DNA from 3 places in the Streptomyces sp. BJ20 genome. Region 2 is predicted to be linked to each of the others. Evidence: riboswitches for the same ligand, from Rfam matches in the RefSeq annotation. Region 2 holds a riboswitch; each other region holds the start of a gene.
What was found. Region 2 has a riboswitch for cobalamin ahead of MTR79_RS26490 (prenyltransferase/squalene oxidase repeat-containing protein). Riboswitches for the same ligand answer to the same signal wherever they lie in the genome.
Positions count from the first base shown of each region.

Region 1 (4,106 bases), 2.9 Mb from region 2:
TCAGTCGGTTTCCTGGGCGTGCGGGGCCGTGGCGGGCGGATGGGTCGGACGGTCCCGTCCGCCGTCCCGCCCGGACACCGCCACGACGACCAGCCCGACGACGACGGCTCCGGCGACGACGCGTCCGGCCGCGCGTCCCCACCACCAGGCGGGACGGGCCGTGCCCGCGCCCCGCTTCGGCAGGCCCAGCCGCTCGGCCCGCCGGGCAGGTCGCAGCAGACGGGCCAACAGCAGTGCGGAGACGGGCAGTTGCAACAGCCACAGGACGGTGCGCGGCCACTCCCCGTACCAGACGTTGGTCCCGTACAGCAGGGTGTGCCAGACGCTCAGCACGTACACGACGATCACGAAACGGTGCATCCGGCGCCAGGTGTTCGCCCCGATGCGGTGCCGGACGTAGAACAACAGCCCCAGCGGAATCGCCAGATACAGGGCGCCCTGACCGATCGGGATGGCGACCTGGCCGGTTCCGGAGTCGTACCAGCCCGGCACGAAGGTGTCCGCGAAGGCCACCCACAGCCGCTCCGCCCAGTCCACCTTCGTCTCGTAGCGGACGAGTTCCGCCGCGAACATCAACGCGTGCGCGAACATCAGCGCCATGGTCGTCAGGCTCGTGGCGCGGTGCCAGCGCTCCAGCACCGGGCGGGAGACCGGCAACCGGGCGGGGCGCGGCCCCGACAGCAACAGGCCCAGCATGACCGTGCCCCAGGCCCACAGCAGGGCGGACCAGCCGAACGCCTGGCTGAGCAGATACATCCAGTAGGTGCCGGGATCGTCCATGAACGGCATCACCGCGACGGTGTCCGACTCGCCCGACTTCATGCGCGCCCACAGGAGGGCGAACACCAGCACCGTGACCACCACCGCCGCGCCGGCGTCGGGCAGGGCGGCCCGCAGATCACCGCGCAGAGCGACGCGGTGACCGGGAGGCCGTTGCCTTCCGGCCGGGGCCACCGCCCCGTCCTCGTCCGGCCTCGTGTCCGACGTCATCAGGGGGCCTCCCGGGCACGGGGCACCGCGGCAGCGGTGCGCAGGTGACGTGAGGCAACAAGTCTGGCTGACGGGGCAGTGATCCCCCGAGGCGCAATCCGGCCAGAGCCGCAGCGACAACTGGCCGGGAAGGCACCTGGTTTCCGCCTCCCCTCCACATTCAGGACAACCGTCGAAGCCCCACTGTCGCGGATGTACGAGCGGGCCTACGCTGAGGCACGCAGTCGGTTCGTGCCGCCCGTCCGACCGGACTCCCGGCGGCGCGACGCAAGAGGGAACCCGGTGCGAATCCGGGACTGTCCCGCAGCGGTGAGTGGGAACGAAAGCCGTCGGTGTCACTGGGCCCGCGCCAGGGCCGGGGAAGAGACGGCCGGTAGGTGTCCGCCCTTTCGGCGGACGAGCCCGCGAGTCCGAAGACCTGCCACTGCGCCCGCGTCCCGCGCGGGCTGTGCACGTGACCTCGTGGACTGGGTCGGCGGTACGGGCGGTCGTACGTCGTGCGGGTGGCCGCGCCTCCTTCCTGTCACTGTCCAAGGACCGGTACGGAGGAGGATGCTGTGCGGGACCCAGCCGCTTCGCTTCGGTCACTCCGCCCTCTGGTCCACATGTCGCCCGGCAGCCACCGACGGACGGCCCTCGGCCCCGGCGCGGGTGTCCTCATGGAACGGGGCCTGTCCCCCGGCACGGTGTCCGGTGTCTGCCACGGCACCCTGGGCGAGCTCTACCAAGGCCCGCTGCGAGCGGGCACCGAGCCTGAGATCGCGGTGGTGTCCTTTCCCGTGGACCGCCACTCCTGGGTGTACTTCACACCCGGGGCGGTGACGGGACCGCCGCGTACTCCGGCACTGGGTGAGAAGTCGGCGACAGCGGCGCGGCTCTTCCTCGACCACTACGGCCTCACCCTGCCCCCGGGTGACTGGCACACCCACTCCGAACTTCCGGCGGGTGTGGGAATGGCCAGCTCGACGGCGGACATCGTGGCGACACTGCGCTGCCTGTTCCGCGTCTTCTCCCTGCCGTACGACACGGACGTGCTCCTCGGCGTCCTCGCGGACATCGAGCGCGCCGACAGCGTCTTCCTCGACGAGTTCGCCCTGTACCTCAGCGGCCGGCACCGGGTGGTGCGGCGTCTGGGCCCGGACATCGGCTTCCACACCGCCTACGTCACGGAACCCGGCACGGTGGACACCGCCGCCGTCACTCCCCTGCTGCTGGACCACTACCGGCGCCGCGGCGAGGAGTACCAGCGGTGCCTGACCGATCTGCTGAAGGGTTTCGTTTCGGGCGATCCGGCCGCCGTCGCCCGTGCCGCGACGACCAGCGCCGCGTTGTCCCAGGAGGTGCTGCCCAAGGCGACCTTCGCCAGCCTGCAGGCCCATCGTGAGCGGTTCGGCGCCGACGGCGTCTTCGTCGCCCACACCGGTTGTCTGGCCGGCTATCTCTTCGCCTCGCGCCCACGGGCCGAGGTCAAGTCCGAACTCTCCGCGTTCTTCCACTCGCTCGGCCACCAGTGCACCTTCGCCCAAGGAGGCTACGGGTGATCCACCCCCACATCGCCGACGCCCTGAAGGTCCCGGACCTCGTCCGGCTCACCGACGGCCTGGTCCTGCTGCGGTTCGAGTCGATGAAGATCTACTCGGCCCTGGCCGCCGTCCGTCATCTGCTGGAGCGGGGCACGGTCCGTCCGGGCCAGACCCTGATCGACAGTTCCAGCGGCATCTACGCCTACGCCCTCGCGCTGGCCTGCCACCGGTACGGCATGCGATGCCACATCGTCGCGTCCACCACCGTCGACGCCACCACCCTCGCCCAGCTGGAGATCCTCGGCGCCACGGTGGAACAGGTCAGACCCTCGCGCGACCTCAGGCTGGACCAGGAACTGAGGGTGCGACGGGTGCGGGAGATACTCGCCGAGCGTCCCGGCCACCACTGGATGCGCCAGTACCACGACGACATCCACTACCTCGGCTACCAGGAGGTCGCCGACCGGATCACGGCGGAGTTCCCGCACGCGTCGCTGAGCGTCGTCGGCGGGGTGGGGTCCGGAGCCTCGACCGGCGGCATCGTGGAACGCCTGCGCGCGACGGACCCCTCCGTGCGCCTGGTCGGCGTCCAGCCCTTCGGCAGCGTCACCTTCGGCAGCCAGGACCACCACGACCCCGAGGCGATCATCGCCGGCATCGGCTCGTCCATCGTCTTCGACAACGTCCGCCACCACCTCTACGACACCGTGCACTGGCTGGACTTCACCCACGCCATGTCCGGCGCCGTCGCCCTGCTCCGCGAGCACGCGGTCTTCGCCGGACTGTCCACCGGTGCCGGCTACCTGACCGCGACGTACGAGGCCCGCCGCCACCCCGACCGACTGCACCTGGTGATAGGGGCCGACACCGGACACCGCTACGTGGGGCGCGTGTTCGCCCGGCACGCCGAGGCCCTGGACCCGGCCGCGCTGAAACCCCTCGAGGTTCGCACTCCGGAGGAGATGACCATGCCGTGGTCGAGGATGACGTGGCGGCGCACCCCCTGCCCGGCCCACTGGAAGGAGCGGGCGGCATGACCGTGGCCTGTCTGGAGTCACTGACCTTCGGCCTCGGCCGTCTGGTCCGCGCCGCCGACCGGCTCGGCGAGCGTCTGCTGCTCCTCACCCGGGACCCCGTCTACTACGCCTACGAACTGGACCGGCTGCCCACGGACGCCCTCGACGTCGTCGTGACCGACACCTTCGACGTGGAGCGGGCCGCCGATCTGCTCCGGCGCACCCCGGGACTGCGGGGCCTGATCAGTTCCACCGACACCTGGACCCTGGCCGGCGCCGCGCTCGCCGAACGCCTTGGTCTTCCCGGTCTCGATCCGGCCGTCCTGCGGCTGACCCGGGACAAGGCCGCCGTACGCAACCGACTGCACGACGCGGGCCTCACCCGCGGAAGGGCCGTCGAAGTCGCCGGCCCGGACCGCGAGGCACGCGGGCTGCTGCTCAAGGAGGCGGGACTGCCGCTGGTGCTCAAGGACACGGCAGGCACCGGGAGCCAGAACGTGTGGCTGGTCCGGGACGAGGGCGAACTCGACGCGACGCTCAGCGAGGCGTCCGGTCGGGATGTGAAGGGCCGGTTGTT
Region 1 covers NZ_CP094918.1:2,957,433-2,961,538, reverse strand. Annotated here, with positions in the region: gene MTR79_RS13470 (ferric reductase-like transmembrane domain-containing protein) at 1-990, opposite strand; cobalamin riboswitch at 1,260-1,410, shown strand; gene MTR79_RS13465 (hypothetical protein) at 1,650-2,531, shown strand; gene MTR79_RS13460 (cysteine synthase family protein) at 2,528-3,550, shown strand; gene MTR79_RS13455 (ATP-grasp domain-containing protein) at 3,547-4,106, shown strand, end outside.
Region 1: another riboswitch for cobalamin. It lies ahead of MTR79_RS13465 (hypothetical protein); the one in region 2 lies ahead of MTR79_RS26490 (prenyltransferase/squalene oxidase repeat-containing protein).

Region 2 (12,239 bases):
GCTGGGGCTGGACCTTCGGCACCCTGCTGCTGGTCGTGGCGCTGGCGCTGATCGCCGCCCGCGCGCTGCCGCAGCCCGTCGGCCGGCGCACCGCCCTGCTCGCCGCGCCCGTCGCGGTCAGCCTGCTCATGGTGTCCCTGCCGGTGCGCAACACCCTCTGGCTCGGCCAGACCAGCATCATCCCGGTGCTGCTCGTCCTGCTCGGCTGCTTCGTCGCCCACGGCCAGCGGGCCGGCGGCGTCCTCGTCGGGGTCGCCGCTGCCCTCCAGCCGACCCTGCTGCTCTTCGCGCCGCTGCTGTGGCTCACCGGCCGCCGCCAGGCCGCCACCGTCACCGCCGTCACCTTCGCCTCGGCCACCGCCCTCGCCTGGGCCGCCATGCCGCAGGACTCCGCCGCCTACTGGGTGCACCACCTGGCGGGCGTCGGGCTCGGCGGACCCGCCGACGCCCTCGCCAACCAGTCCCTGCACGGCGCGCTGCTGCGCCTGGGCCTCGAGGGCCCGCTGGAGATCGCCCTCTTCCTGCTGCTGGGCGCCGCCGTCGTCACCCTCGGCCTGAGGCGCGCCGTCCACTACGCCCGCGACGGCCAGCTGCTCCTCGCCGTCGGCATCACCGGGTGCGCCGCCATAGCGGTGTCACCGACCGCGTGGCAGCACCAGCTGCTGTGGGTGCTGCTCACCGTCGTCGGCCGGGTCGGCACACGCGCCCGCGACCGGCTGGTGTGGCCCGTCGCCGTGGTCCTGGTGATGACGCTGCCGGCCAAGATGATGCTGCCGAACATGGCGTTCCTGCACCCGCTGCGGGACAACACGGTGCTGCTCGCCGCGCTGGCCGCCGCCACCGCCGTGCCGTTCCTCCGACGCACGTCGCCGTACTTCCGCGAGCCCGTGCCCACGCCGTACGCCCCGCCCGTGCCGGCCCGGTTCGCGTTCGTGCCCCTGCTGCCGTTCCTGCGGCGGGTGCTGATCCGGCCGAACCTGCTGCTGGAGCTGCTCCTCATCCGCGTCACCTACGCCGGGTACGCCAAGGTGCGCCTCGCCGCGACCGGCGGCAGCAACGAGGCGGGCCGGGCCCGCGCCGAGAAGCACGGGCAGCAGATCCTCGACCTGGAGCGCCTGCTCCACATGGACATCGAGCACGCCGTCAACCACGCCGTGGTGAAGGCCGGCTGGCTGCGGAACTTCTTCGACTTCTACTACACGTCGTTCCACTTCGTCGTGCCGCTGACGGTGCTCGGCCTGCTCTACTGGCGCCGCCCCGTCCACTACCGCTGGGCGCGCTCCGCCCTCGGCTTCGCCACCCTGCTGGCCCTGGTCGGCTTCTGGCTGTACCCGCTGGCCCCGCCGCGCCTGATGCCGGACCTCGGCATCATCGACACCGTCCACGGCGTGCAGGACTTCTCCCAGCCCGACTACGGCACGCTGACCGCGCTCACCAACCAGTACGCGGCGATGCCCTCGCTGCACTTCGGCTGGTCGCTGTGGTGCGGCCTGGTGATCGCGATCATCGCGCCCAGGACCTGGATGAAGGTTCTCGGGCTGCTGCACCCGCTGTTCACGGCCGCCGCGATCGTCGCGACCGGCAACCACTGGATCCTGGACGCGGCCGGCGGCGCGGTCGTCGTCGGCGGCGGCTTCGCCCTGACGTACCTGTTCCAGGGGCCGCGGGCCCGCACGGTCACGGCGGCGGCCGAGGAGGACGGGGTGAAGGAGGTCAGCAGCGGGCCGCCGGCGCCGGAGAAGGACCGTACTCCGAGCTGATCCGGTACTCGCCGGGCGCGGACACGGTGAGCCGGGTGAACTCGCCCGCGCGGGACAGGCAGCCGCCGCCGTCCACCCGCAGCCACGGCGAGTACGCGACCCGCACGGTCATCGTTCCCGGCCGTGCCGCCCGCAGCACCAGCTCCGCGCCGGTGGTCCGCACCACCGACCCCGGCGCGGACACCAGCGGCACCGCGTCCCGTACCCGGAACACCTCCCAGTGCGCGTCCCGCCAGACCGGCACCAGCCAGTCGGGCCGCCGCTCCCGCAGCAGCCGCGCCTCCTCCTCGGCGTACCCGTCGGGCTTGCCGTCGTGCAGCACCACGAACCCGACCGCCCACCGGTCCAGCCACGCCCGGTAGGCGGCGGCGGAGAACGAGCCGTCGTAGAACAGCCGGGCCCGCTCCATGTCGAGCTGCCGGTTCCAGCCCCGAGCGAGGTGCACGTGGGGGGCGAGCGCCACCGCCTCCCGGTGGTTGCGGGCGGGCACCGCCTCCACCCGCGTCCGGTCGGCGCCCAGCGACTCCAGGGCACGCACCACGCCGTCCGTCTGCGCCGCCCAGGCGGGGACGTCCGTGGAGACCTTCAGGTCGTCGACGGTCTTCTTGACGGTCCACCCGGCGGAGAACACCAGCGCCGCCACGAGCAGGACGCGGCGCACCGGCCGCAGCCGGGGCTGCGCGAGCAGGGCCACCAGCAGCGCGACGGGCGCGGCGTACTCGGCGAACCGCTCGACGTTCGTGCCGATGGGGGAGGGAACCAGATACACCAGCGCGGTCCCGGCCGCGTAGACGGCGCCGCTCCACCGCGCCGCCCGCCAGGACGGCGGTGACAGCACCGCGACGGCGATCCCCAGGACCGCGGGTATCCATATGCGGCCCGCGGGCATCAACTGCTCGCCCTGGAAGGGGAAGAGCACACTGGTCGCGCCCACCACCAGCGCGGGCGGGACGAGCAGGGCGACGGCGGGAGCCGGGCGCCGCACCAGCGCGTACCCGGCGCCGACCACCGCGAGGAACAGGCCCGCGACCGGGGACGCCATGGTGGCGAGGGCGGCATAGGCACCGGTGAGGACGAGACGTTTCTGCTGGGCCGCGTGGCCGGTGAGGTACAGACACGCGGCCAGTCCGAAGGCGACGCCGAGGGCGAACGTGGTGCGCCCCGAGGCCACGTTGCCCCACAGGCCGAGCGCGGCGAGCAGCGCGGGCGCGAGCGGCCGGCGCGGCAGCACCCGCTCCACCAGCACCGCCGCGGTCCAGGTGGCGGCCAGCCCGGAGGCCACGGTGAGCGCCCGCACCCCGACGGCCGCCATCAAGTACGGCGATATCAGGCTGTAGTTGGCGGTGTGCATGCCGCCGTACCAGAACAGGTTGTACGCCGACGAGCCGTGCCGCCCCGCGAACCCCGCCCACGCGTCCTGGGCGGCGAGGTCACCGCCGCCGGTCGCCAGCACCGCCCACCACAGCGCGTACAGCGGCAGCACGGCGAGGGTGGCCAGGAGCGGGGTGCGGCGACGCCGGCAGAAGGAGCGGAAGGACCGCGTCCGCCGAGTGGCCGGGGCCGGCCGCCGGAGCAGGGTGAGGTCGGCAGAGGGCACGATCTTGAAGACGTCGTACTCCGCCCCCGCGTTCACTCCTGTGGGGGGTCCCGTCCACTATTCCCGGCGGCGAGACGGCCGCGCGGCTGCCGCCCGGTCCCGGGCTCGGACAGGCGAAGGCGGCGGCCCCGGGGATCAGGGGGCCGCCGCCTTCGGTATCAGGGTGACGCGCGCTCGTCAGTACCAGTGGTTGGCCTGCCAGAAGGACCAGGCGTCGCAGGCGCTGCCGTAGCGGTCCTTCATGTAGTCCAGGCCCCACTTGATCTGGGTGGCCGGGTTGGTCTTCCAGTCCGAGCCGGCCGAGGACATCTTCGAGGCCGGAAGCGCCTGGACCAGGCCGTAGGCGCCGCTGGAGGCGTTGGTGGCCTTCGGGTTCCAGCCGCTCTCGTGCGACACGATGTTGGAGAAGCACTGGAACTCGGCCGAGTCGCCGATCATCTTCTTCGCGGTCGCCTGGGCCGAGGCGGCGGTGGGGGCCGCCGTGGTCGCGGCCTGTGCGGGCGCGGCGGCGATCAGCGTGCCGCACGTGGCGGCCGTCAGGGCGGCGCCGACCACGGCCTTCTTCGGGGTGGCGACGGAGCGGAGGAGGGAAACGGCGGACACAGGCGGCCTTTCGGTCGGATGCAGGGGAGTCGCGGCCCCGCCGTGCGGCGGGGGCATACGTCGGCGCCGCGACCCGTGGGGTTCGTCGGCGCCTGGCGACTGTTCCACAGAAACAAATCCCCGGATCGCCCGCAAAGGTCCCTTTTACTACCGATGGTCGGAGGCGCTCGCGGCCTCCTGTCCGCAACGTCCGTTTTGGTGTGCGATAGCCGTAAGTGACCGCACGGCCTGTCTACGGCTCTCCTTCGTATGTGACGCCGGTCATGTGGGGTGCTTCACCACCTCGCCCACCCGGCGCGTACGCCCCCTTACCGAGGGGCGTCGTCGAATGTGACCGGCGCCTCGAAGGCGGCCCTGCGGGTGGCCCGGCGCAGCGCCCGCAGCACCGTCGCGCCGACGGTCAGCGTCAGCACCACCGTGATCACGGCCCGCCCCAGGTCCCAGCCGAGGGAGGTGGCCAGGCAGTAGGCGACGAAGCGGGCCAGGTTGGCGGCCACCGGGTCGTCGCCGTCGAAGGCGATGTTCGAGGCGAGCGAGCTCATGAAGGTCCAGCCCGCCAGGTTCATCACCGTGCCGTAGGCGAAGGCGGCCAGGAAGCCGTAGACGGCGAGCATCCACACTTCGAGGCGGCCCCGCAGCCGGTCCGGGCCGGGCAGGAAGCCCGCACCCATGGTGAACCAGCCCATCGCCAGCATCTGGAACGGCAGCCAGGGGCCCACCCCGCCGGTGAGCAGCGCGGACGCGAACATCGTGACCGAGCCCAGGGCGAAGCCGAACCCCGGGCCGAGGACCCGGCCGCTGAGCACCATCAGGAAGAACATGGGTTCAAGACCGGCGGTGCCCGCGCCGATGGGACGCAGGGCCGCGCCCGCCGCCGCGAGGACGCCGAGCATCGCCACCGCCTTCGCACCCAGGTCCGACTCCGACAAGGCCGCCGCCACCACGGCGACCAGCAGCACGAGCAGCCCCGCGAAGAGCCACGGCGCGTCCCCCTCGTGCGCGTTCACCGCCGACTCAGGCGGGGCCAGGAACGGCCAGCCGAAGCCGGCCACGCCCACCGCGCTGACCAGGGCCAGCGCCAGCCAGGTGCGGGGGCCGAGGCGCAAGGCGCGGGCCTGGCGGTCCACGGGCCGCGCGGGGGTCGTCGGCGCGCTCATCGCTCCAGCGCCTCCTTCACCTGGGCGACCGTGAGCCAAGGCTGCGGCGCCAGGATCTTCGCCACCTGCGGGGCGAACGCCGGGGACGCCACGACCACCTCCGCCGACGGACCGTCCGCGATCACCTCGCCCTCGGCGAGCAGCACCACCCGGTGCGCCAGCTCCGCCGCCAGCTCCACGTCGTGCGTGGCCATCACGATGGCGTGGCCTTCGGCGGCCAGCCGGCGCAGGATCGCCGTCAGCCGGGCCTTCGCCGCGTAGTCCAGGCCGCGCGTCGGCTCGTCGAGCAGCAGCAGGGGCGGCCGCGCGGTGAGCACCACCGCGAGGGCGAGCGTGAGCCGCTGCCCTTCGGACAGGTCACGGGGGTGCATGTCGTCGGCCACCGACGGCAGCAGCTCGCCCAGCAGCGCGCGGCAGGTGCCGGGCTCCGCCTCCGCGTCCCGGTCGGCGGCCGCGCACTCCGCCGCCACGGTGTCCGCGTACAGCAGGTCGCGGGGCTCCTGCGGGACCAGACCGACCTTGCGGACCAGGTCACGGGGGCGGGTGCGATGCGGCACCGCGCCGCCGGTGCGGACCGAACCGGACGACGGGGCGACCAGCCCGACCAGCGCGCCGAGCAGCGTCGACTTGCCGGCGCCGTTGCGGCCCATGAGCGCGACCGTCTCACCGGGCGACACCGTGAGGTCCACCCGGGTCAGCGCCTGCACCCGGTCCCGGCGGACCGCGAGGGACCGCGCCTGGGCCACCGGCTCGGGAACGCCGGCGTTCTCCTTCTTCGCCCGCCCGAAGAGACGCCTCGCCGGGGCAGCCGTCCGGGCAGCGGCGGTGTCCGGCTCGGGCCGCCCGCCCTCCAGGCGTTCCCGCAGCGGGGCCGCCCTGCGGCGGGCGTCGCGCACCGTCAGGGGGAGCGGGGACCAGCCGGCCAGGCGGCCCAGCTCGACCACCGGCGGGCAGACCGGGGACACCGCCATGACGTCCGCCGGGGCGCCCATCCACGGCCGCTCGCCGGGGCCCGGCAGCAGCACGACCTGGTCGGCGTACTGCACGACCCGCTCCAGGCGGTGCTCGGCCATCAGGACCGTGGTGCCCAGGTCGTGCACCAGGCGCTGGAGGACCGCGAGGACCTCCTCGGCGGCCGCCGGGTCCAGGGCGGACGTCGGCTCGTCCAGGACCAGCACCTTCGGGTGCGGGGTGAGGACCGAGCCGATGGCCACCCGCTGCTGCTGGCCGCCGGACAGCGTGGAGATGTGCCGGTCCCGCAGGTCGGCCAGGCCCAGCAGGTCGAGGGTCTCCTCGACGCGGCGGCGCATCACGTCCGGCGCAAGGCCCAGCGACTCCATGCCGTAGGCGAGTTCGTCCTCCACCGTGTCCGTCACGAAGTGGGACAGCGGGTCCTGGCCCACCGTGCCCACCACGTCGGCGAGTTCGCGCGGCTTGTGGGTGCGGGTGTCGCGGCCGGCGACCGTCACCCGGCCGCGCAGGGTGCCGCCGGTGAAGTGCGGCACCAGTCCGCCGACCGCGCCCAGCACCGTCGACTTGCCGACGCCGGACGGGCCCACCACCAGCACCAGTTCGCCCTCGGGGACCTCCAGGTCGACGTCCCGCACGGCGGGCCGCGCCGCGCCGTCGTAGGTCACCGACACGTTCTCGAAGCGGATCACGTCGTCGGCTCCTTGCGGGGGTCGCGGGCCGCCTCGGGGGCGGGGGTCACGAAGGCGGGCAGCAGACCGAGCAGCACGGCCGCCGCCGGCCACAGGGGCAGGGTGGGCGGCTCCAGCGGGACCACACCGGGGTCGAGACTCCCGGGGTCGAGCGAGCCGGCCAGGATCAGGAGGGCCGCCACGGCCGCGCCGGACGCGGAGACCAGCCAGGCGCGGGCGTCCCACGGATCCGGGCGGTAACGGGTGCGCACGCTGCGCCGCCCGCCGAGCCACAGGCCCGCCAGCGCCGACGCCAGACCGGCCAGCAGCACGGGCAGCCCGTAACTGCCGCCCGCCGCGGTGAGCAGCCCGTACGTCCCCGCGCACACGCCCAGCAGACCGCCGAGCGTGAGAGCGGCGGTGGTGCGCCGCACGGCGGTCGGCACCTCGGCCGTACGGCCGTACCCGCGCGCGTCCATCGCGGCGGCCAGGGACACGGAGCGCTCCAGCGCGCCCTCGAGGACCGGCAGCCCCACCTGCACCAGACCGCGCACGCCCTTGTCGGGGCGGCCCCGCAGCCGGCGCGCGGCACGCAGCCGCCGTACGTCGGCGATCAGATGCGGCGCGAAGGTCAGCGCCACCACCACGGCCACCCCCAGCTCGTACAGGGCGCCGGGCAGCGACTTCAGCAGGCGGGACGGGCTGGCGAGGGCGTTCGCGGCGCCCACGCAGATCAGCAGCGCGGCCAGCCGCAGCGCGTCGTACAGGGCGAAGGCGAGGCCCTCCGCGGTGACCCGGCCGCCCAGGCGGATGCCCTGGGCCCAGTCGGGCAGGGGTACCTCGGGCAGCGTGAACAGGATGTGGGTGCCGGGGATCGGCGAGCCGAGGACGATCGCGAAGGCCAGCCGCAGCACCAGCACGGCGGCGGCGAGCTTCACGAAGGCGCCGTAGGAGCGGGCCCACGGCGTGTGCGGGCGGCGGACGGCCACGACGTATCCGGAGACGGTGATCAGCAGGGCGAGCAGCAGCGGGTTGGTGGTGCGGGTGGCCGCGGTGCCCAGCGCGAGGGCCCACAGCCACCACGCGCCGGGGTGCAGGGCGCGGCGCGGGCGCGGCACGGGGACGCCGGCGGGCGGTGTCCCCCGCTCCGGGCGCGGACGGGCTAGGCCCGGACGCCCGGAGCGGTCCGTCTCACGCACGGCGACGGACCTGCCAGACGGCGGCGGCGCCCAGCACGACCACCACCGCACCGCCCGCGATCAGCCCCACGGAGGGGCCGGATCCGCCGTCGTTTTGCGCGGAGGCCTCCTCGGCGGTCTCGGCGGCCCCGGTGGCGGCGGACTCCTTGCCGCCCGTGGCGACCTGCTCGCCGCAGCCCTTCGCCGGGTAGCCGGCGATCGCGCACAGCAGGGCGTTGCTGTCGTAGCGCAGCGGCTCGGCGACCGAGGCCAGCGCCTCGGCCGTCGTGGCGTCCTCCGCCACCTGCGCGCAGGCCGTGCGGCCGGCCGGCGGCTTCGCCCCGGACGGGGCGTCGGCGGGCGTGCCGAAGTCGATCACCAGCGCCACCCGCTTCGTGCCGTCCTCGGCGGGCGTCCTCGCGCAGATCGTGTCGAAGTCGGCGGTGCCACGCGGCTTGGCCGCGTCACCCGAGTCCTCGCTGACCGAGAAGCGGAAGCCCTGCACGTCGCCGTCCGCGGGCCGCGACAGCGAGGGGCCCACGGTGGCGTACGCCCAGGCCGAGCCGTCCCGCTCCCAGAAGGACCAGTAGCGGTACCCGGCGGCCTGGGCCTGGCCGGCGCCCGCCAGCAGGGGCAGGAGCGCGGCCAGGAACAGCACGGTGAGGCGGCGGGTCACGGCTGCTGCCTCTTGGTGCGGTTGCTGATCAGGAAGCCGATGCCGATGCCCGCGACCAGGCAGACGCCGACGAACCACCACACGCCGAACGGGGACGACTCGTCCTTCTCGTCCTCGGCCTTCTCCGTCGCCTTCGTGGTCTTCCCGGGGGCGGCCGGGCCGGCGGCCTGGAGCTGCTTCACCAGGTCCGTGCCGCCGAAGTCGCGCGGGTCCGCGCCGGTCGCGTGGGCGGCGAGGATCAGCTGCGCGTAGGCGGCGGGCCCGCTCTGCGCGGCCCAGTCGGCGGCGTTCTTCTCCAGCCAGGCGTACGACTTGTCCGCCTGCGCCGCGTCGCCCCGCGCGGCGAACGCGATCACGGCGTCGGCGGTGTTGCCGAAGTCGGGCTGCTCCTCGCCGCCGGGCGTGACGGCCAGGAGGTGGCCCTCCGCGGTCAGCTCGCCGGAGAGGTGGGCGGCGCCGTTGGCGGCGGCCTGCTCCGGGGTGGTGGCCTTCACGCAGGAGCCTGCCGCTTCACCGTCGCCCTTGCCGGGCTCGACCAGCAGGCCCTTGCCGAGCGCGCCGAGCATGCCCGCCGCCGTGGCGTCCGCGTTGGCGGCCAGCGAGCCGTCCTTCTCCGGCTGGAAGGCGAACGCGCCCGCGCCCTCGCCCGTGCAGGGCAGCTCCAGGCCGAGCAGCGCGTCGTAGGGGGACTTGCCGCTGTTCTTCACCTCGCCGGGCTTCTCGCCTGCGGCGGCGAGCGCGCCGATGACGACGGACGTGGAGTTGGTGTCGCTGGCGCCGCCCGCGGTGTAGCCCCAGCCGCCGTCCTTGTTCTGCACGGACTTCAGCCAGCCGACGGCCTTCTCCGTGACGGCGTCGTGGCCGCCGAGCGCGGCGAGCGCCTGCACGGCGGCGGCGGTCTGGTTGGTGTCGACCATGGTCTTGGCGTCGCACGCGGCGGAGGGGTCGGCACGGAACGGCGCGAAGGAGCCGTCGGCGCACTGCTGGCCGGTCAGCCAGCCGACGGCGGCCTTCGGCGGCTCGGCGCCGGCGGCGTGCTGGGCGAGCAGGGCGAGCGACTGGCGCCACACCCCGTCGTACTGCGGGTCGGTGTCCCCGTACAGCGCGGACGGCAGTTCCTGCGGGGTCGGCGACGGGGACGAGTCGGCTGCGGCCGGTGCGGCGGCGCCGAGGACGGCGACGGCGGCCAGCACCGCTGCGCTGCGGCGGACGTTCATGACGGGCGGGTGCCTCTCCCTGAAAGAGGGCCGGGCAGCGCGGGACACCCCGGCGGCTCGGCTCCGTATACCTCGACGGTGCCCGTGCGCCGGCGGGACGCCGGGCACGTGAGCCGGTCACGATCCGTGCGGAGCATTCCGGCTCACCGTCCCCGGGACGGCTCACGGTTGCGGGTCAGCGCCGGATTCGCACCGGCTTCCCCCCGTACGGGTGTGATACGACCCGGCCACTCTACCCGCCCGTAGAACGGGTGTCCGGGGCGGCCGTGTGCGCGAGGAGAGGCACACAGACGTGAGGTGACGGGGGTCACGGCGCCCGTGAGCCGGTCCGCACCCGGGCGGGTGCGGACCGGGAGGAGGAAGGGCGAGGAGGGTCAGGAGGCGGTGCAGGCGCCGATCTGCGGCGGGGACGCGGAGGAGCCGTCGACGGTGAGGCCGAAGCTGGTCGAGGCGCCGGCCGCCGGCGAGCCGTTCCCCGTGGAGCGGACGGTCATCACGTTGCCGTTGCGGCTGGGTGATCCGTTCCACACCGAGTCCACCTGCTGCGACGACCTCGGGGGCAGCGTCGCGCTCCAGCGGGAGACCGGCGCGCCGGTCGCGGTGATCGTCACCCTGCCGTTGCAGCCGCCGTTCCACTGCTCGGACGTGGTGGAGGCGGCGGTGCACGCCGCGTCGGGGTCGCCCGGGTTCGTCAGCCCTGCCCGGAGCGCGGCGGAGCCGTCAGGTCGATCAGCCGGCACACCGTTTCGATGTCCACGCCCACCTGCTCGATGGAGGCGCGCCCCGACAGCCAGGTGATCAGCGTCGAGTGCCAGGTGTGCCCGATCACCCGTACCGCCGACAGCTGCTCGGGCGTCGGGTCGGTCAGGTCCGTCGCGTCCAGGACGATGGCCGTCGTCCGCCGGAAGACCTGCTCCACCTCCGCGCTCACACTGCGGTCCGCGAACGTCAGCGCCCGCACCATCGCGTCCGCCAGCAGCGGGTCGCGCTGCATCGCGCGGAAGGCCCGCATCAGCGTCCCGGCGACCCGGTCCGCCGCCGTCTCGCCGGCCGGCGGCTTCTTCCGCAGCGTCGCGTGCAGGTGCTCCAGTTGGTCCTGCATCGTCGCCACCAGCAGATGGATCTTCGAAGGGAAGTACCGGTACAGCGTGCCCAGCGCCACCTGCGAGGACTCCGCGACCTCACGCATCTGCACCGCGTCGAAACCGCCCCGCGAGGCCAGCCGCGCGCACGCCTCGAGGATGCGCCGGCGCCGCGCCTCCTGCCGCTCCGTGAGCGGGGAGGCAGGCTCGGCGCGCCCGGCGTCCGGCGCCGCCTTGGTCCTGTGGGCATCCGCGGGCATGGGTCCCGTCCGTGACAGTCGGTGAGGATCGATGATCGGACAGCATGGCACGGCGTCCGCCGTGGCGTGAATCACCTGATCCACCGCTGCCCCCGTTCTTACCTGCCGGTAGATTCGGTTCCTCCGAACGATCAACTCTGAAACTTGTTCTAGATCGGCGTCCCGTCGTACTGTCGCGGGACAGTGCAGGCAGAAGGGGGGCCCAGAGTGACCGCTGAGGCCAGTCAGGCCGGGCCCTCGGCAGGCCCCGCATCCGACGGCTCGCGACCGCTCCGCATCGCGCTCCTCACCTACAAGGGAAACCCGTTCTGCGGCGGCCAGGGCGTCTACGTGCGCCATCTCTCCCGCGAACTGGCCCGGCTGGGGCATCACGTCGAGGTCATCGGCGCGCAGCCCTACCCGGTGCTCGACGAGGGGCACGACGGGCTGAGCCTCACCGAGCTGCCCAGCCTCGACCTCTACCGGCAGCCGGACCCCTTCCGCACCCCGAAGCGCGACGAGTACCGCGACTGGATCGACGCCCTCGAGGTCTCCACCATGTGGACCGGCGGCTTCCCCGAGCCGCTGACCTTCTCGCTGCGCGCCCGCCGCCATCTGCGCGCCCGCCGCGGCGACTTCGACGTCGTCCACGACAACCAGACCCTCGGCTACGGCCTGCTCGGCGACCTCGGCGCGCCCCTGGTGACCACCATCCACCACCCCATCACCGTCGACCGCCGCCTCGAACTGGACGCCGCCGAGGACTGGAAGCGCCGTATGTCGGTGCGCCGCTGGTACGCGTTCACCCGCATGCAGAAGCGCGTCGCGCGCCGCCTGCCGTCCGTGCTCACCGTCTCCGGAAGCTCCCGCGCCGAGATCGTCGAGGACCTCGGTGTCCGGCAGGACCGCGTCCACGTCGTCCACATCGGCGCCGACACCGACCTGTTCTCCCCGGACGCGTCCGTCGCGGTCGTCCCGGGCCGGATCGTCACCACCTCCAGTGCCGACGTGCCGCTGAAGGGCCTCGTCTTCCTCGTCGAGGCGCTCGCCAAGGTGCGCGCCGAGCAGCCCGACGCCCACCTCGTCGTGG
Region 2 covers NZ_CP094918.1:5,856,695-5,868,933, reverse strand. Annotated here, with positions in the region: gene MTR79_RS26525 (bifunctional glycosyltransferase 87/phosphatase PAP2 family protein) at 1-1,760, shown strand, start outside; gene MTR79_RS26520 (hypothetical protein) at 1,714-3,393, opposite strand; gene MTR79_RS26515 (transglycosylase SLT domain-containing protein) at 3,535-3,960, opposite strand; gene MTR79_RS26510 (ECF transporter S component) at 4,269-5,117, opposite strand; gene MTR79_RS26505 (ABC transporter ATP-binding protein) at 5,114-6,778, opposite strand; gene MTR79_RS26500 (energy-coupling factor transporter transmembrane component T) at 6,775-7,875, opposite strand; gene MTR79_RS26495 (SCO2322 family protein) at 7,949-8,611, opposite strand; gene MTR79_RS26490 (prenyltransferase/squalene oxidase repeat-containing protein) at 8,608-9,828, opposite strand; cobalamin riboswitch at 9,940-10,076, opposite strand; gene MTR79_RS26485 (cellulose binding domain-containing protein) at 10,203-10,568, opposite strand; gene MTR79_RS26480 (TetR family transcriptional regulator) at 10,520-11,170, opposite strand; gene MTR79_RS26475 (glycosyltransferase family 4 protein) at 11,378-12,239, shown strand, end outside.

Region 3 (12,239 bases), 2.9 Mb from region 2:
CCGCGCTCTACCTGCCCGCGAACAAGGCGTACCTGGTGCACGGCGTCGACGACGCGCGCCGCCCGGCGTTCCTGTCGGCGGGCAACGCGGCACTCAACGCGGGCATGGCCGTGGGCCCGTTGATCGCCGGGCCGTTCGTCCTGTCGTCGCCCGGCTGGCTGTTCGCGGCCGTCACGACGCTGTTCCTCGCGATCACGGCAGGACACGCGCGGCTGCCCGGGACCGACGGCGCGCGTCCTCCCGCATCGGAGGACACGGCCCGCCCAGGTCTTCTGGCCGGCGTGGCACTCCTGCCCTTCGCCGCCAACGCGCTCGCCTTCTACCTCTACTTCCACTTCCAGCACTTCCTGGCGGTGTACGCCGTCGAGCGCGCCTCCAGCGCGTTCTACAGCGTGGTGCTGCTGCTCTGTTTCACACTGGTCATCGTCGTACAGCCGCTCGCATCCGGCCTGATCCGGCGCATGCCGTACTCCCTCGCCCTCGCGGTCGGCTTCACCGGTCTGGCGACGGGCTCGGCCGTGCTGGCGGCCGGTACCCGGGCGGCGCTGCTGGCGGGCGGGGCGCTGATCACCCTCGGGGACATCGTGCTGTTCCTCAAGAACGACCTGGAGGCGCTGCGCCGCAGCCCTCGCTCCGACGCCGTGGTCTTCGGTCAGCAGCGGCTGGCCGCGGGCCTGGGCGCCTGCGCGAGCGGCGTGCTGGGCGGGCAGCTGTACGGCCTCGGCGAACGGACGGGAGATACCGGATGGTTCTGGCTGCTGGCCGCCGTCCAGTGTCTGCTGCTTCCCCCTCTGCTGCTCACGCTGCGCCGTCGCACGGCGCGGCTCCCTGTCTCCGACGGCGACCATGAAGGAGCACTGACGCGCGATGGCACGGACGGGCGGATTCCAGGACGATGACTTCTGGACCGAGTTCCATGACTTCCTTTTCTCCGAGCAGCGCTACGAGCAGGCCGAGGAACTGCTCGACACCTCCCCGCTGTTCGATCTCCCCGGCGGGTCACGCGTGCTGGACCTGTGCTGCGGGCCGGGCGTGTTCACCGTCCCGCTCGCCCGTCGCGGGCACCGCGTGACCGGAGTGGACCTGAGTCCGGCCATGCTGGACCGGGCACGCAAACGGTCGGCGGACGCCGGTGCCGACGTGACGTACGTACGAGCCGACGCACGCGAGTACGAGGCGCCGGGCGGCTTCGACGTCGTGCTCAACATGTTCACCTCCTTCGGATACTTCGAGGATCCTGCCGACAACGCGCGCGTCCTGCGCACGATGTACGCCTGCCTGGCCCCCGGCGGCACGCTCGTCCTGGACCTCGCCGGGAAGGAGCTCCTGGCCCGCGGGGTCACCCCGCCCAAGGTGGTGCGGCGGGGCGACGACCTGATGGTGCAGACCGACACCGTGCTGGACGAGTGGGCGCGGCTGCGCAGCGAGTGGGTGCTGGTCCGGGGCGAGCGGGTGACGCGGACCACTCTGACCTGGTTCGTGTACAGCGCCGTGGAGTTGCGGCGGATGGTCGAGGAGGCGGGATTCGGCCGAGTGGAGGTCTTCGGCGGCTTCGACGGGCGCCCCTACGACGAGGACGCCGAACGGCTCGTCCTTCGGGCTGTCCGCGAAGCGTGAGGAAGGCGGGGCGTGCGGCCGGGCCCGTACGCCCTTTCGCCGTCGGCTCGGGGAAACGTAGGATCACCTGGTCATCGCCGCGACGGGAGACAGGAAGCCGGTGCGAATCCGGCACGGTCCCGCCACTGTGACCGGGGAGCGCCCCTCCGACATGCCACTGCGCCCAGCGCGGGAAGGCGGAGGGAACGTCGATCCGGGAGTCAGGACACTGGTCCGTCGCGGGCCCGATCCGAGGAGCGCGGACTCCAGGAGGCTTCACGTGTCCCCTTCGTTCACCCCTGCCCGCACACGCGGGCTCCTTCATGCCACGGCCGCTGCCCTGGCTCTTTCGTCCGTGCTGCTGACCACCGGCTGCGGCTCGTCCGGCGAGAGCGGCGGCGACGCGAAGGCCACCGCGGCCGTGCCCGCAGGCTTCCCCGTCACCATCGACAACTGCGGCGTGAAGACGACGTACGACAGGCCGCCGTCGCGGGTGGTCACCATCCACCAGCACCCTGCGGAACTCATGCTCGCCCTCGGCCTGAAGGACCGCATGGCCGGAACGGCCTTCCCCGACTCCGCCGTCCTGCCCGAACTCGAGAAGGACTACAAGGCGATCCCCGAACTGGCGAAGAGGGAACCGTCGTTCGAGACGGTCCTGGACGCCGAGCCCGACTTCGTCTACGGCGGCTACGGCAGCGCCTTCGACGAGAAGGAGGGCCGTTCCCGCAAGGCGTTCGCCGACGCAGGCATCGACACCTACCTCAACCGCGAGTACTGCGGCAAGAAGAAGGTGACGATGAAGGACACCTACGACGAGATCCGCACCATCGGCACGGTCTTCGGTGTCCCGGACCGGGCTGACAAGCTGGTCACCGACCTGCAAAGCCGCGTCGGCAAGGCCACCGCGGCGGTCGGGGGCGAGTCCGAAGTGTCCGTCTTCGTCTACGACAGCGGCGACAAGAGCGCCTTCACCGCCGGCGGCAAGAGCCTGGGCACCGAACTGATCCACCTGGCCGGCGGCGAGAACGTCTTCGCCGACCTGGACGACGTCTTCGGCGACGTCTCCTGGGAGCAGGTCGTCGAGCGCAAGCCGGAGGTCATCGCCATCTACGACTACGCCGGTGCCGGCAGCGTCGAGGAGAAGAAGAAGTACCTGCTCTCCCAGCCCGCGCTCGCCGACGTACCCGCCGTCAGGAACAAGCGGTTCGTCGTCCTGCCGCTGACCGCCACCCTGGTCGGCATCCGCTCGGCCTACGCAGTCGAGGACCTGGCCCGCGGACTGCACCCCGAGAGCTTCCGGTGACCCAGGCCGCCACGGGCACGCCCGCCCAAAAGGCGGCGCCTCGGCGGAAGACCACCAGGCCGGAGACAGGCCGTACACGGCTGGCCGTCACACTGCTGGCACTCACGGCGTTGCTCGTCGTCTCCGCCACGGCGGGCCTCGCGATCGGTTCCGTCCAGGTGCCACCCGGCCAGGTGTGGGGCATCGTGACGCACGCACTGGGCGCCGACTGGCAGCAGCCGGACTGGTCACGGGCCAGGGAGACCATCGTGGTGGACGTGCGGGCGCCGCGGGTGCTGCTCGGTGCGGTCACCGGCGCCGGCCTGGCGGTGATCGGCACCGCGCTGCAGGCCCTGGTGCGCAACCCGCTCGCCGAGCCGTATCTGCTCGGCGTGTCCTCCGGCGCGTCCCTCGGCGCGGTCTCCGTGATCGTGTTCGGGGTCACCCTCTTCGGGGCGCTCTCCCTGTCCGTGGCCGCCTTCTTCGGCGCCCTGGGCGCGCTCCTGCTCGTGTACGCCACCGCCCGCACCGGCGGACGCATCACCTCGGCACGGCTGGTGCTGTCCGGGGTGGCGATCGCGGCGGTGCTCACCGCGGTCCTCGATCTGCTGCTGCTCACCACCGACCGCGGCAACGAGGCCCGCGCGGTCCTCGCCTGGACCCTGGGCGGCCTCGGCGGCGTCAACTGGGGCACGCTGTGGCTGCCGAGCACGGCCCTGCTGCTCGGTGTCGGCGTCCTCCTGGTGCAGGCCCGCAACCTGAACCTGCTGCTGGCCGGCGAGGAGGCGGCCACCACGATGGGGCTGGACGTGGCCCGCTTCCGGGCCCGGCTGTTCGTCGTGCTCTCCCTGGTCACGGGCGTGCTGGTCGCTGCGGCCGGACCGATCGGCTTCGTCGGCCTGATGATGCCCCACATCGTGCGCCTGTTCGTCGGCGGCGACCACCGCCGCGTCCTGCCGACGGCGGCACTGGGCGGAGCGGTCTTCCTCGTCTGGGCCGACATCGCCGCACGGACGATCGCCGCACCGACGGAGATACCCGTCGGCGTGCTCACGGCCCTGTGCGGCGGTCCGTTCTTCCTGTGGCTGATGCGACGGGACGCCCGCCGCGGCACCGACCGAGGAGTGGCATGACCGCGACCTACACGCCCCCGGCCGAACTGCGCGTCGACTGCGTCACGCTCACCGCGGGAGCCCGCCGCCTGGTGAGCGACGTCTCCCTGACCGCACGCCCCGGCGAGACCATCGGCCTCGTCGGGCCCAACGGCAGCGGCAAGTCCAGCCTCCTGCGCGCCGTCTACCGCGTCCTGCGCCCCGACACCGGGCGCGTCCGGGTGGACGGGGACGACGCCTGGGCGCTCCCGGCGCGGCAACTGGCCCGCACCGTGGCGGCGGTGGTCCAGGACTCGGCCGCCGACTTCGACCTCGCCGTCCGCGAGGTCGTCGCCATGGGCCGCACCCCGCACAAAAGGCTCCTCGCCGGCGACACCCCCGAGGACGCCGACCTCATCGACGGCGCGCTCCTCGCGGTCGACGCCGTCCACCTGGCCGACCGCCCCTTCGACCGGCTCTCCGGCGGCGAGCGCCAACGCGTCCTCATCGCCCGCGCCCTCGCCCAGCAGCCCACCCTCCTCGTCCTCGACGAACCCACCAACCACCTCGACATCCGCCACCAGCTGTCCGTCCTCGGCGCCCTGCGGCGCCTGCCCGCGACCGTGCTGCTCGCCCTGCACGACCTCAACCTGGCCGCCTACTACTGCGACCGCCTCTACGTCCTCGACGACGGTGAGATCACCGCCTCCGGCCCGCCCTCCGCCGTCCTCACCCCACAACTCCTGGCCGAGGTCTACGGAGTCGCGGCGGAAGTCACCACCCATCCACGCACGGGCGCCCCGCAGGTGACCTTCCTCCCCGAAGAACCACGCAGATGAAGGGCCCACCCCGGCACTGCCCCATGCCCGTCCGCGCCGCCCGGAACGGAACAGGGAGCGTGGCCGACGCCTCCGGAGCACCGAGGTTGCCCAAAGGGTGCTGGGCATTGCGGAGGCCAAGGGCATGTTCTTGAGGCTATGCGGCGGGGTCGTCGGTTTCTGACTCGATCGGGTGGAGCCGGGCTTCGGCGAGGAGTTCGCGGCCCATGTAGCGGCGGGCTTCGGTCCACTCGTCGTTCTGCTCGGCCAGGACCGCGCCGACGAGCCGGATGACGGCGGTGCGGTCGGGGAAGATGCCGACCACGTCGGTGCGGTGCCGGGTCTCCTCGTTCAGCCGTCCCCGCGGATTGTTCGATCAGATCTGCCGCCTGATCTCCCGGGGGAAGGGCGGTGAAGGCAAGCAGGTCGTGCTGGGCGGGGTCCAAGTGGTCGCCGCCTTGGGGAACTTGGCCTCCGGAGCGTCCAGGACGTGGGGCATCTGGGCCTTCACCGCGCCGGTGCCGGGCTTGCCGCTTCTCGGGGCGGGTCGGGGGTCGGTCGGTGTCAGTGGGTCCCGGCATGATCGAGGCATGAGTGATCCGATCGTGGAAGGGCTCGTTCTCAGGACGGCCGCGAGGCATGGTGTTCCCGGCCCGGTCGCACAGGAGTTGCTCGCCGGCTCCCGGCCGTGCCTCCATCTGGTCGCTTTCCAGGATCTGACGCTCGCCCAGCAGGAAGTAGCCCGTCCTGCCGCGCGCACGGGAGGCCTCCCCTCCCTTCCGGACGGCGTCGACCGGCCCGATGGGCGCGCACCTCTGGTTCTGACCGTCGACTGCGCGGCGCTCCCCCGTGAAGCCCTGGACATCGCGCTGCCGTCCGACGGGAGCCTGTTGTTCTTCACCCAGATCGAGTGCGAGCCGGAGTCGTCGGTGGTGCTCCACGTAGCCGCCGGCGTGCGGACCACGGAACGCTCGGCGACGTATGAGCTCGGCGGGGAGCCGGCGCAGATCAGGGTCTACCAGCCCGATGTCCTGTATCCGGTGCCGGGACTGACCGTCTCACCCGATTGGCGTGACTCCCCGGCGACCAGCGCGTTCCTGGACAGCGGCCCGGACCGGGACGACATCCTGGACGATTTCGAGGACGCCGTGCGGAGAGCGGCAGCGGGCGGCGCCTCACACGGAGTCGCCGTCCAACTGGGCGGTTTCTCCAGCCCTTGGCAGTCAGCTCCGGACGAGGGCGATCTCGTCCTCCTCGCACAGATGCACGGTCAGTCGATCGACCCCGACGTCTACACGCAGACCCTGATCGTCGGCACACACGAGGACATCGCAGGGCGCCGGTACGAAGCCTTGGAGTTCGAGCAGCAGGTCTGAACAGCCACCGGCTTCCTGACCTCGGCTCCGGCTCCGGTCCTTCCGGCGGCGGCGGGTTCACCCGCGGCACGGCGCCCGCCTCGCGGACTCGGACACCACCCCTCGAACTTGACGGTACCGCGCACGCCGTCGGGCGGTGCGGACTCCGACCGCCTCCCGCAAGAGGCCCTCGCGAAACGCCCGTCGCTCCGCGGCCGGCCCGACTCCTTGCGTGCGGGGCATCGCAAATCCGACCGGAGAGCGAGCGCCGGGCGGATTGCGTGTGTGTGCGTCTGGCTGGCCAGCGTCGTTCCTGCGACGTGAGGGACGACCTGGAAGAGGGCATGGGCGACGATCTTGCTGGTCGTCGTGCTTGTTGCCGGCCCGTCCTCGCGCCGGCAACTCGCGGCGGCTCGACGCACGGGCCTTCGCAGCACCAATCGCCTCCCCGCCCCCTCGTTCTCCGACAGATTTTCAGACCACGGGCGACACGCATAGGACGCCGACGGCGGGGGACTTGGGCCAGAACGGCATACCAGGGTGCGCCCGCCTCGGCCGCACCGGTACCGCATGACCAATTGAGGGAGGTTGTTCCATGAACACCGGCGACATGCCCGTACTGATCAGGCTCTCCGATTCACAGCAGACGATCCCTGCCGCGGACGAGGACGTACGGGGCCGCAAGGTGGCCGACCGCTCCGGCAACGAACTCGGTGAGGTGAGCGACCTGATCATCGACGAGGAGGAGCGCAAGGTCCGTTTCCTTCTCATGGAATACGGCGGTTTCCTCGGCATCGGCGAGAAGAAGAGCTACATCCCGGTCGACGCCGTGGCCGACGTGACCGAGGACCAGGTCCGCATCGACCGTACCCGCGACGACGTCGTCGACGCGCCCGAGTACGATCCCGAACTGGTGGACCAGCGCGAATACCCCGACCGGGTGTACAGCCACTACGGCTACGCGCCCTTCTGGGGGACCGGCTACATTCCCCCGGCATTCCCCTACCGGCTGTAAGCGTCGTCCGCCCGGCCCCCGTACGCCTCTGCGCCGGGCCCCGCGCCCCGATCGAGCGGCGCCACGGGCCCGGCGTTCGCTCGGGCCCGCGCGGCCGCTGCGTACGGTAGGCGTGTGCGACTACTCCCGGAGCCAGTCCGTCGGCTCGTTGCTTGGTGCGTGGTGATCCTGCTGGTCGCGGGGGTCGGCTACGTCGTGATCCAGGTCTGTGTGGCGCTCAGGCCCGCGGTTGTTCCCGTGCTGCTGGCTCTGCTCGGTACCGCGTTGCTCCTCCCCGTGCACCGGTGGCTCCTGAGCGCGAAGGTGAACCGGTCAGTCGCCGCCGGGCTCACCTGCGCCGCGGTCCTCGCTGCGGTCGGCGGTGCCCTGTACCTCCTGACGGTGACACTGGTCGACACCTGGGACCAGATCGTCGCCTCGTTGCGCAGGGCGGTGCGTGAGCTGGCCGATCAGTTCGGTGCGTCCGGCACCTCGCTGGAGGAACTCGCAAACGATGCGCTGGACCTGCTGGGCAGGTTCGGAGGGACGGCCGCCTCCGGTGTCGTCACCGGAGTCAGCCTCGTGGCCCAAGCCCTCGGCATGGCGGTCCTCGCGCTGCTGCTGGTCTTCTTCTTCCTGCGCGACTCCGACCGGGCCGCGGCCACCCTGCGCTCACTCGTCCCACGCGGTGGCGCGGACGCCACTGAGGCGATGGCCCGGAGGGCTTTCGAGGGTGTCGAGGGGTTCATGCGGGGCACCACCGTGGTCGCGCTCATCGACGCGGTCTTCATCACCACCGGACTGCTGATCCTGCGCGTGCCGGGTGCCCTCGGACTCGGCGCGATCGTCTTCATCGGCGCCTACGTCCCCTACGTCGGAGCCTTCGTCTCGGGAGCCGCGGCCGTGCTGGTCGCACTCGCCGACCGGGGACTCGCCATCGCCGCGTGGACGCTCGGGGTGGTGCTGGCGGTCCAGGTGCTCGAGGGAAACATCCTCCAGCCCATGGTCCAGAGCCGGACCGTGCGAATCCATCCCGCGGTGATTCTGGTGGCGCTCACCGCGGGCGCCACGCTGGCCGGGATCGTCGGGGTGCTCCTCGCGGTGCCGGTCACCGCTGCCCTCTTCGGAGTCGTCCACGAACTGCGCACCCGCTACGCCGACTCCGGAGAGCCGCCCACTGGCGGACCGGATGAGGACTCGCCGGCACAGACCGGATGATGGTGCCCCGGATGACGGTGCGGGGCTTGAGGGCGTGCCCGGGGTCGTGAAGGAGCGGTTGCTGCTCGTGCCCCTGACTGACTCCTACAACGGCTTTGAGGGACACGCCGAAAGCGCCGGGCCGGAAGGAGGCGAACTGACATTCAGCCGTCCGGCAGTTCGACCGGGGGCATCTCACTGACGGGCGGGGCCGGTTCTGCGGCGTGGCAGCCGGACGCTGACGCGCGGCCTTCGGGCGAGGCGGGGCTGTCGGGGGCGTCACCGGGGCCAAGAGGGACGCCGTTGCTGCGCAGCACGTTGCGAACGTCGAGGATCAGGGGGAAGACCTCGTGGTTGCGGTCCTCGCCTTGTTCTTCCCACGCCCGCTGTTCGGCTTCGACGGCCATGCGGTCCTCGGCGAACACGCGCTCGGTGAAGCGTCTGATGAACGGCCAGGCAAGATGAAGAGCGCCAGGGATACCGGGCTTCTCGATCATGAGCAGGCCGTAGGCGTGGCAGGTGCGCTGCTCGGCGTCCTCGGGCACGTACGCGGCCCAGAGACGGAAGGCGGGACGTTCGGCGTTCTCCGGAACCAGGTCGAGTGTCTGGTAAGGGTATGCGGTGCGGATGGTCATGACATCGCGGGAGTGACTGCCGCCGATCCCTTCGGCTGCCAGCAGGCCGGCGCTGCGGTTCCGCTTCCCCCCGGCGTGGGTGAACAGGTACCGGGCCTCCACCGACCGCGCACCGGTCCGGTGTTCCAGCAGCTCGGGGCGGAGCTTGCCGACGACCCCCCGGTGGAGGAACTGGTGGTTCATGTCGAGGAGGTTCTCGTGCATGAACGAGTAGTGGCAGTGCACGGTCCGGGAGAAGGTCATGGTCTTGTACTTCGGTGTGCCGAAGGCCGGCAGCTCGGGCAGCGCGGTGACCGCCGCCTTGTCCGGGTCGCCGGGGAACACGAACACCAGGCCGTACGCCTCGCGGACCGGATAGGCGCGCACACCGCGCGGCGGCCGGCCGTCCCCCTTGGACAGGTACGGGATCCGCGAGATGCGTCCGTCGCCGCGATAGGCCCACGCGTGATAGCAGCAGAGGAGCGTCTCGCCCTCCACCACCCCCATGCTCAGCGGCACCTGCCGGTGGGCGCACCGATCCTCCAGCGCGTGTACGGCGCCGCTCCGTCCCCGGTAGAGGGCGATGCGCTCACCGGCGAACGCGGTTCCCAGCACGCGACCGGGACGCAGGCGCCTGGACACCGCGACCGGGTACCAGAAGTCCGGGTTCGTCCCGACACGCCGAAGATCGGTCATGCCGAAACCTGCTGCATCGCCGATGTCCCAGGCCCTGAAGTGCGCCTGGCCCCGGCGGCGAGGCGGGCCCCGGGCCCAGACCTGTCGAGGTCGGTCTCGGTCATGCTTCTTCCCTCGCATGAATGATGGACGGACAGCGGCTCGAACCGTCACCCCTCGTGCGGGACGTGACCGCCCGCCGATGCGACGGTTGGGCACCGGCACCTTCATCCTGGCCGGAGCCCGCCGTCCTCGCGCTGCCGGCGGGTCCGGGCGGGTGAGCATCCGGACGCCCTGAGCGCCCTCGGATCCGCCAGCCGTCTCCCGGTCCTACGGCTTTCCAAGCGTCACTGACGTCACTTGGCCTCCGGCCACAAGGCTCCCCCTGTGGGGTTCAGACCTCCTATGGGATCGGACCGTCAGGCCGTTCGGCGTTCAAGAACTTCGCCGGTCCTCGTATCCACTCCATGGACCGTCGCCGACTCGTCGGCCACGCCGAGGACGCTGGCCCTCCAGATCGGGTTCCGGCTCGGCCGGTCGGCTTGCAGCCGTCACAGGGTCCGCCTCCGCCAAGCGGATGAGGAACTCAGCCAGGACATGGCCCGGCTGATGTCGGACGACGTGACGATGCCGACCAGTCGGTCTCCTTCCAGTACGAGGGCGCGGTGGACCCGATTGGCCTGCAACTCGGGAACCAGCCGGGCCAGCGGGTCGTCGGGGCGGGGAGTCGGCAGGTCGCCGACCGGCACCATCACGTCGGTGACACGGGTGGAGGAGCGTTCCGTCTCCGCGACCCCGTCGGCGCCCTTCAGGGTGACCAGGCCGGCCGCCGTGTTGTCGCCGTCGACGACGGGGAAGGCCGAGTGGCGGTAGCGGTAACGGGGGTCGGCCAGAAACTCGCCGATCGTGGTGACTGCCGGGACGGTCACGGGCGCAGGTGTCATCGCGTCGCTCACGGGGATGCCGCCCAGCATGTCACGCAGCTTTGCCTGGCCGCCCTCCGCTGTCGCCATCGCGATGACGAACCAGCCGATGACCACCAGCCAGATGCCGCTGAACACGGCCCCGACCAGGACGAGGTACACGCCGACAGCCACCAGCGCCCATCCCAGGAACCGTCCCGCGGCCGTCGCCACCGCCGTGGCCCGCAATGGGCTGCCGGTCTTCCACCACACCGCGGCCCGCAACAGCCGCCCGCCGTCCAGTGGCGCGGCGGGCAGAGCGTTGAAGACGGCCAGCAGAATGTTGATCCCCGCAAGCCATGCCAACGCCGCCACCACAAGCCCGGCCTCGAAGTACGCGGCCAGCAACCCGGCCGCCAGAGCGAACAGCCCTCCGAGCAGCAGGCTGACCAGAGGCCCTACGCCGGCTATGCGCAGCTCCGCACCGGGGGTGGCCGCCTCGCTCCGGAGCCGTGCGAGTCCGCCGAGCAGCCACAGGGTGATGCCCTCGACGGACACTCCGTTACGACGGGCCACCAGCGCGTGACTGACCTCATGAGCCAGCAGCGACAGCAGGAACAGCACCGCGGTCACCCCGGACGCGAGCCAGTACTGCCATGACGGGCGATCCGGATGAGCCTGCCGGAAGACGCTGCCGGCCAGCCCCACCATGATCAGGACGAAGATGACCAGGACACTCCAGTGCACGCCCACCCGGACACCGGCTACGCGCCCCAACGAGAACGTCGCCCGCATGCCGGCCACCTCCCGGTTCGTGCTCGATGGTCGTGGTGGGGGGCGGAGAGTCGATGAGCTCGTGGCGTGAGCGGTGCGTCCTGTCACGCCGCCGGGTCAGTCCCATCGCCGGGCCTTCGGGGACCGTCCCGGAGTACGTCAGTGTCCGAAGATGTGCCGCCCGCGACGGCGATGCCTCAACCGGGACGGCTGCGGCCGCACCTTCTCGCCCTCTCCTGTCACCTGGGGGGCCGGTGCGGACGTAGGGACCCGATGGACGCGACGACGCCGCTTCAAGCCCGCCACGAGCATCGTCAGTCCGAGGCAGAAGATCAGCGTCAGTCCCACGCCGGAGAGGAAAAGTCCTGGCGCGGTCAGCGTCGCGATCTGATTGCCGAAGATCTCCACCGCGTACTCAGGGCTGCCCGAGAAGTTCTCCACGACAGCGACGGCCGCGAACGCGCCCGTGGCCAGCACGAGCAAGAGCGCCGGCAGGAGCATCGTTCCCACCTCCTCCTCCGGCCTTGGTTACCGGTTACCCCAAGTCAGACGCCTGACACGGGCTTCCGGCACCGGCAGCCGATCGAATGGTCCACGCTGTCGGGCACGCGTCGCGAGTTCCACCACCGCCGAACGTGAGGTGCGCGAGACCGGTGTGCCCCTGAGAGACGTCTGTCTCACAGGTCGGCTCGCCTCTCTCCCCTCGACAGTTCTTTCTGCGTGCCACGTCCTCCGACTGGTCCAAGAACTGACACGCGGCGGCCGTTCGCGTGGCATGTGTATGAACGGCGGCCCGTGTGCCACCGGGACTACGGAGAGAAATGCCATGAACATGAGCTTGAGGACATCGAGACCCTGGCGTAGCCCGGTCGCGTTCCTTGTGGTCGGATGTCTCGCCGTCCTCTTGGGCGCGACGGGGTGCGGCAGTGATGGGGGCG
Region 3 covers NZ_CP094918.1:2,944,150-2,956,388, reverse strand. Annotated here, with positions in the region: gene MTR79_RS13450 (MFS transporter) at 1-899, shown strand, start outside; gene MTR79_RS13445 (class I SAM-dependent methyltransferase) at 868-1,617, shown strand; cobalamin riboswitch at 1,707-1,828, shown strand; gene MTR79_RS13440 (ABC transporter substrate-binding protein) at 1,877-2,902, shown strand; gene MTR79_RS13435 (iron ABC transporter permease) at 2,899-4,014, shown strand; gene MTR79_RS13430 (ABC transporter ATP-binding protein) at 4,011-4,811, shown strand; partial or broken gene MTR79_RS13425 (transposase) at 4,948-5,196, opposite strand; gene MTR79_RS13420 (DUF1963 domain-containing protein) at 5,381-6,166, shown strand; gene MTR79_RS13415 (PRC-barrel domain-containing protein) at 6,741-7,160, shown strand; gene MTR79_RS13410 (AI-2E family transporter) at 7,275-8,357, shown strand; gene MTR79_RS13405 (aromatic ring-hydroxylating dioxygenase subunit alpha) at 8,501-9,646, opposite strand; gene MTR79_RS13400 (site-2 protease family protein) at 10,177-11,322, opposite strand; gene MTR79_RS13395 (hypothetical protein) at 11,461-11,802, opposite strand; gene MTR79_RS13390 (copper chaperone PCu(A)C) at 12,077-12,239, shown strand, end outside.
Region 3: another riboswitch for cobalamin. It lies ahead of MTR79_RS13440 (ABC transporter substrate-binding protein); the one in region 2 lies ahead of MTR79_RS26490 (prenyltransferase/squalene oxidase repeat-containing protein).